Regions from separate parts of the Streptomyces sp. NPDC096046 genome, predicted to be linked through region 2. Evidence: riboswitches for the same ligand, from Rfam matches in the RefSeq annotation. Region 2 holds a riboswitch; the other holds the start of a gene.
What was found. A riboswitch is a leader RNA that binds a small molecule or an ion and turns the genes downstream of it on or off. The one in region 2 is predicted to bind thiamine pyrophosphate.
Positions count from the first base shown of each region.

Region 1: linked by a shared signal. The riboswitch ahead of ABTX62_RS04130 (thiamine ABC transporter substrate-binding protein) and the one ahead of thiO (glycine oxidase ThiO) in region 2 are both predicted to bind thiamine pyrophosphate.

Region 1 covers NZ_JBEOSZ010000003.1:75,158-78,555, forward strand. Annotated here, with positions in the region: gene ABTX62_RS04125 (ABC transporter permease) at 1-781, opposite strand, end outside; gene ABTX62_RS04130 (thiamine ABC transporter substrate-binding protein) at 757-1,842, opposite strand; TPP riboswitch at 1,919-2,025, opposite strand; gene rlmN (dual-specificity RNA methyltransferase RlmN) at 2,065-3,171, opposite strand; gene ABTX62_RS04140 (SRPBCC family protein) at 3,346-3,398, opposite strand, start outside.
Region 2 covers NZ_JBEOSZ010000034.1:21,693-25,090, forward strand. Annotated here, with positions in the region: gene ABTX62_RS25800 (thiazole synthase) at 1-372, opposite strand, end outside; gene thiS (sulfur carrier protein ThiS) at 375-575, opposite strand; gene thiO (glycine oxidase ThiO) at 572-1,744, opposite strand; TPP riboswitch at 1,742-1,853, opposite strand; gene ABTX62_RS25815 (avidin-fold protein) at 1,906-2,256, shown strand; gene ABTX62_RS25820 (NAD(P)/FAD-dependent oxidoreductase) at 2,289-3,398, shown strand, end outside.

The DNA of each region.
Region 1 (3,398 bases), on a different contig from region 2:
CCACCGCCACGAACTGGATCATGGTGAGCACGGCAGCGGTGGACAGGTCGAAGATCTCGGACGTCTGCCGGTAGATCTCCACCTCGAGGGTGGAGAAGGTGGGCCCGCCGAGGATCTGCACGACGCCGAAGGAGGTGAAGGTGAACAGGAAGACCATGAGCGCGGCGGCGGCCACGGCCGGGGCGAGGGCGGGCAGGGTGACCTGCCGCCAGGCCTTCAGCGGGGACGCCCCGAGCATCCGGGCGGCCTCCTCCTGACGGGGGTCGAGCTGCGCCCAGAGCCCTCCGACGGTGCGGACGACGACCGCGTAGTTGAAGAAGACGTGCGCGAGCAGGATCGCCCACACCGTGGTGTCCAGACGTACGCCCCACAGCTCGTCGAGCGGCCCGCCCCGCCCGACCAGCGCCAGGAACGCCGTACCGACGACGACCGTCGGCAGGACGAACGGGACGGTGACGACCGCCCTCAGGGCCTGCTTGCCGGGGAAGTCGAGGCGCGCGAAGACGTACGCGCCGGGGAGCGCGACGAGCAGCGTGAGCACAGTGGAGACCACCGCCTGCCAGGTGGTGAACCACAGGACGTGCCGGACGCCGGACTGCGCCAGCACGTCCCCGATCCGCCCGAGGTGCCAGGTCCCGTCGGCTTTCAGGCCGCGCGCGACGATCGCGGCGACGGGGTAGGCGAAGAAGACCGCGAAGAACGCGACGGGCACGGCCAGCAGACCGAACCGCGCCGCCGCGCCCCGCCGCCGAACGGCTACTTCAGGACGAGTGAGGTCCACGACTTGACCCACTGGTCGCGGTGGTCGGCGATCTTCGCCGGGTCCATGGTCTCGGGGTCCTTCGCCTGCGGCCCGTACGTCACGAACTCCGGCGGCACCTGGACGCCCTCGCGCACCGGGTACACGAACATGTTCATCGGCATGTCCTGCTGGAACCGCTCGCTGATCAGGAAGTCCAGGAGCGCCTTGCCGCCCTTGGGGTTCTCGGCGTTGCTGAGCAGTCCCGCGTACTCGACCTGCCGGAAGCAGGTGCCCTCGGCGACCCCGGTCGGCGCCGTGCTCGGCCTCGGGTCGGCGAAGACGACCTCGGCGGGCGGCGAGGAGGCGTAGGACACGACGAGCGGCCGGTCGCCCTTGGCCTTCTTGCCGCCGGCCGAGCCGGAGAACTCCTCGTTGTAGGCCTGCTCCCAGCCGTCGACGACCTTCACACCGTTGGCCTTGAGCTTCTTCCAGTACCCCTCCCAGCCGTCGTCGCCGTACTGTGCGGCGGTGCCGAGCAGGAAACCGAGGCCGGGCGAGGAGGCGGAGGCGTTCTCGGTGACGAGCAGGTTCTTGTACTGCGGCTTGACCAGGTCGTCGAAGTCGCGCGGCGGCCGCAGGTCGTGGTCGGTGAAGTACTTCTTGTCGTAGTTGACGCAGATGTCGCCGGTGTCGATGGGCGTGACCCGGTGCTGCTCCTGGTCGACCTGGTACTCGGCCTTGATCCGGTCCGAGCCCTTGGGCTCGTAGGGCTGGAAGAGGCCGTTGTCGAGGGCGCGGGACAGCAGGGTGTTGTCGACGCCGAAGAAGACGTCGCCCTGGGGGTTGTCCTTGGTCAGGATGGCCTTGTTCACGGCCTGCCCGGCGTCGCCGTCCTTCAGGACGTCGACCTTGTAGCCGGACTGCTTCTCGAAGGCCGCGATGACGTCCTTGGACGCGGCCCACGAGTCGTGGCTGACGAGCGTCACGGTCTTGGAGTCACCGGACCCCTGTCCGCCGTCGGACGATCCGCACGCGGCGAGTGTGCCGGCCAGGCCGAGCCCGACGACCGCCGCCGTCAGCCGCTTTGTGTTGATGCTCACTGGATTCCTCCTGGAGTGACCAGGAGAAGACGCGGCCCTGCCCGGGACTTGTGAGGTCCCGGGCAGGGCGCAACAGCTCGAGTGGTGACCGATCTCCCTACCCAGAATGACCTGGGCCAGGTTCGGAGGGTCTGCGGCCGTGTGCCGCACTCTCAGCGCTGTGGCGCTCCCCTGTCGGAATATGCAGATGTCGAATATGAGGGTGTGCTTACGACGGTCAGACTACCGTTCGGTGGCCGCGAGCTGACCACACGCCCCGTCGATCTCCTGACCACGGGTGTCCCGGATCGTCACCGGCACACCATGGGCGGCGATGGCCTCGACGAACGCCTTCTCGTCCTCGGGCCGGGAAGCCGTCCACTTCGACCCGGGCGTCGGGTTCAGCGGGATCAGGTTGACGTGCACCGGTCTGCCCTTGAGCATCCGGCCGAGCCGGTCACCACGCCACGCCTGGTCGTTGATGTCCCGGATCAGCGCGTACTCGATGGACAGCCGGCGGCCGGACTTGGCGCTGTACTCGAAGCCGGCGTCCAGCACCTCGCGGACCTTCCAGCGCGTGTTCACGGGCACGAGGGTGTCGCGCAGCTCGTCGTCGGGGGCGTGCAGCGAGATGGCCAGGCGACACTTGAAGCCCTCGCCGGAGAAGCGGTGGATGGCCGGGACGAGCCCTACCGTCGAGACGGTGATGCCGCGCTGCGAGAGGCCCACCCCGTCCGGCTCGGGGTCGGTGAGCCGCCGAATGGCGCCGGCGACCCGGTTGTAGTTGGCGAGCGGCTCGCCCATGCCCATGAAGACGATGTTGCTGAGCCGCGCGGGCCCGCCCGGCACCTCACCGTCCCTGAGTGCCCGCATGCCGTCCACGATCTGGTGCACGATCTCGGCGGTGGACAGATTCCGGTCGAGCCCCGCCTGCCCGGTCGCACAGAACGGGCAGTTCATCCCGCATCCGGCCTGGGAGCTGATGCACATGGTCACGCGGTCCGGGTAGCGCATCAGCACGGACTCGACGAGCGTCCCGTCGAACAGCCGCCACAGCGTCTTGCGGGTGGTGCCCTCGTCGGTCGACAGATGCCGCACGACCGTCATCAGCTCCGGCAGCAGCGCTTCCCGCAGCTTCCCCCGCGCACCGGCCGGAATGTCGGTCCACTGCTCCGGATCATGCGCGTACCGCGCGAAGTAGTGCTGAGAGAGCTGCTTGGCACGAAACGGCTTCTCCCCGACAGCGGCAACGGCCTCCTTGCGCTCGGCAGGAGTGAGGTCGGCGAGATGCCGCGGCGGCTTCTTGGCTCCGCGCGGGGCGACGAAAGTGAGTTCTCCGGGTGCAGGCATAACCCTCCCAGTGTCGCAGATCAACTCTGGGGGCCCAGGCCGGATCGGGGTGGGGGCGGTCACCTGTGTGTGCTGCCGGTCAGCTTTGGCCGGCTTCGGACGGCCCGGGGATGAAGCTGCGGCAGGGTAGGCGGGCCCGTGAGGGAAGGCTGCGCCACCGGGGACGGCGACGGCCTATCCGCCCGCGTGCTCCAGCCGGTCCTTGAGGAGCTGCTCGTTGCGCGGGA
Region 2 (3,398 bases):
GTCGACCAGCGTCTCGGCCGCCTCCAGCGTCTCGATCGGGTCCGGCAGCAGCGTGCGCTCGTCGGCGATGACCTCCAGCTTGATCAGGTCGGTGCCGAGGGCCTCGCGCGCGAGACGGGCGGTGAGGACGGCCTCGCCGGCCGTGAAGCAGCCCGCCGTGTTGGGCAGCACCCGGATGCCGAGCCGGTCCAGGACGGACAGCACCGAACCGTGCACCGAGGCGTTCACCCGGCGCATCGCGACGGTCGTCAGTTCCGTCCCCGAGGCGACGAGCGACCGCTCCAGCACCTCCAGGCTGGGCGCCCCGCCCGTGCCCATGATCAGACGGGACGTGAACGACGTACCACCGAGGACGAACGGATCGTCGGCCATGGTCAGCCTCCTTGGACGGCCGTGAGGACTTCCACCCGGTCTCCCTCGGAGAGCGGCGTGGCGGACCACTGCGTGCGCGGGACGACGGTTTCGTTGAGGGCCGCGGCCACGCCCGAGGACGAGGCGGTGAGCGACCTCACGACGGTGTCGAGGGCCGTACCGGGCCGGACGTCCCGGGGCTCCCCGTTGACGGAGATGTTCATGCGGGCTGCTCCGTGAGTGCGGTGGCGGGGCTGAAGCGCTTCGGCGTGAAGGGCCGGGCCTCCGCGGGCAGTTCGCCCGTCGTCAGGACGTGTGCCAGGGCGTCGCCGGTCACCGGCGTGAGCAGGACGCCGTTGCGGTAGTGCCCGGTGGCCAGCGACAGACCCTCCAGGCCGGTCGGGCCGAGCAGCGGCGCGTTGTCGGGAGAGCCGGGGCGCAGCCCGGCCCGGGTCTCGGTGAGCGGCAGCTCGGTGATGCCCGGAACCAGCTCGTGCGCGTCCCGCAGCAGTTCGTACACGCCGCCCGCGGTCACGGTGGTGTCCCAGCCCAGCTCCTCGCTGGTCGCCCCGATGACCAGCTCGCCGCTCTCGCGCGGCACGAGGTAGACGTGGCTGCCGCGCACCACCGCGCGAACGGTCCGGCTCAGGAACGGCCCGGGCCGCTGCGGCATCGTCAGCCGCACCACCTGCCCCTTCACCGGGCGCACCGGAGGCAGCACGTCCCGCGGAATCCCCGCGAGCCGCCCGCTGAGGCTGCCCCCGGCGAGCACCACCTGCCCGGCGGCCGGCGCGGTCCCGTCGGCCAGGACGGCACCCGCGGCCCGGTCCCGTACGACGGTCAGCCGCTGCGCCCACGCCCGGTGGAAGACCACACCGGCCCGCTCGCACGCGGCCACCAGGGCCCCGGCCAGCCGCCGCGGGTCGATCTGGTGATCACCGTCGACCCGGAGCCCGCCGCGCACGCCCGGCGCGAGCATCGGCTCCAGGCGCCGGCACTCGCGTCCCGACAGCCACTGCGAGTCCAGCCCCGACTGCTGCTGAAGGGTGTGCAGTTCACGCAGGTGGGCCCGGTCGTCGGCGTCCAGGGCCACGGCGAGCGTGCCGCAGCGGCGGTAGCCGAGGTCCTGGCCGGTCAGCTCGGTGAGCTCGGCGGCGAAGTCCGGGTAGCGCCGGGCCGAGGCGAGGTTCAGGCCGAGCAGGGTCTGCTCGCCGTAGTGCAGTTCCGTGACGGCGGCCAGCATGCCGGCCGCCACCTGTGCGGCTCCGCCGCCGGGCTCGGGGTCCACGACGGCCGTGGCGAGCCCGCGTTGCGCGGCCCGCCAGGCCGTGGCCAGGCCGATGATCCCGCCCCCGATGACCAGGACGTCTGATGTGGTGGACGTAGGCGACATGGGCGTCCAGCCCCTCCCTTCGCCGGCATGACCCGGATCAGGTTCGTACGGTCGGAGGCCGCCAGCCTCCCTCTCAGCCCGGTGCGTCCGGGCTCCCGCGAGTGCTTTACGTTGGCCACCCTAGCCCGATGCCGCACGCCGCAGTAAGGGAGCCTCCGCCCATGGCCCGATCCCTCGACGGTCTCGTCCTCGCCCCGGTCGCCGACCAGGCACCCGGTCAGGTGGGCGTCCGCACCCGGTTCGCGTACCACGAGCGGCAGGGCGAGATCTGGGCCGAGTACAGCGGCGGCGACGTCGTACGGGGGCATCTCGTGGGTACCCGGGAAGGTGACCGGCTGGACTTCCGGTACGTCCAGCTCCAGCGGGACGGCACCACGTCCTCGGGGCACTGCGTCTCGGCGGTCGTGGAGCTGCCGGACGGGCGGGTGCGGCTGGAGGAGACCTGGGCGTGGGAGTCCCGGCGGGGCGCCGGTACGAGCGTTGTGGAGCAGGTCACGGCGCATGAGCACTGACTGACAACGCGTCAGGTGTCTATGGTGATCAAGTGAGCGAGCAGACGCAGGAACCAGGTTCACCCGCGCCCCGGCGCGTGGTCGTGGCGGGTGCGGGCATGGCCGGGGTGCAGACCGCCGTCGCGCTGCGCGAGCGGGGCTTCACCGGCGATGTGATCCTGATCGGCGCCGAGCCGCACCAGCCCTACGACCGGCCGCCGTTGTCCAAGGCCGTCCTGCTCGGCAAGTCCGAGGGCTCCGCCTTCGACGTCGACTTCGACGCCCTCGGCATCGAACTGCGGCTCGGCTGCGAGGTGCTGGGCCTGCGCCCCGCCGACCACGAGCTGGACACCGAGGACGGGCCCGTGCCCTACGACGCCCTGGTCGTCGCGACCGGCGCCGAACCGGTCCGGCTGCCCGGCGCGGAGGGCGTGCCCGGCGTGCATCTGCTGCGCACCCTGGACGACGCCGAGCGGCTGCGGCCGGTGCTGGCCCGCCGGCAGGACATCGTGGTCGTCGGCGGGGGCTGGATCGGCGCGGAGTTCGCCACCGCCGCGCGCGAGGCGGGCTGCGCGGTGACCGTCGTGGAGGCCGCCGAACGGCCGCTCGCCGGGGCGCTGCCCGCCGAAGTCGCCGCCCCGATGGCCGGCTGGTACGCCGACGCGGGAGCCGTACTGCGGACGCACGCGCGCGTGGAGCGCGTCGAGCCGGGTGCCGTGCTCCTCGACGACGGCACCCGGCTGCCCGCGGGCGCGGTCGTCGTCGGCATCGGCGCCCGGCCCGCCACGGCCTGGCTGGCCGGTTCCGGCATCGCGCTCGGCGCCCACGCCGAGGTCCTGGCCGACGAGCATCTGCGCACGTCCGTACCGGACGTGTACGCGGTCGGCGACTGCGCCTCCTTCCCCTCCGGGCGCTACGGCGAGCGCCTGCTGGTCCACCACTGGGACAACGCCCTCCAGGGGCCGCGCACGGTCGCCGTGAACATCGTCGGCCGGGCCACGGGGGAGACACCGGCGGTGTACGACCCGGTGCCCTACTTCTGGTCCGAGCAGTTCGGGCGCTTCGTCCAGTACGCCGGGCACCACGCCGCCGCGGACACGACCCTGTGGCGGGGCGAGCCCTCCGGACCGGCCTGGACGGTGTGCTGGCTGCGCGGTGAGCGG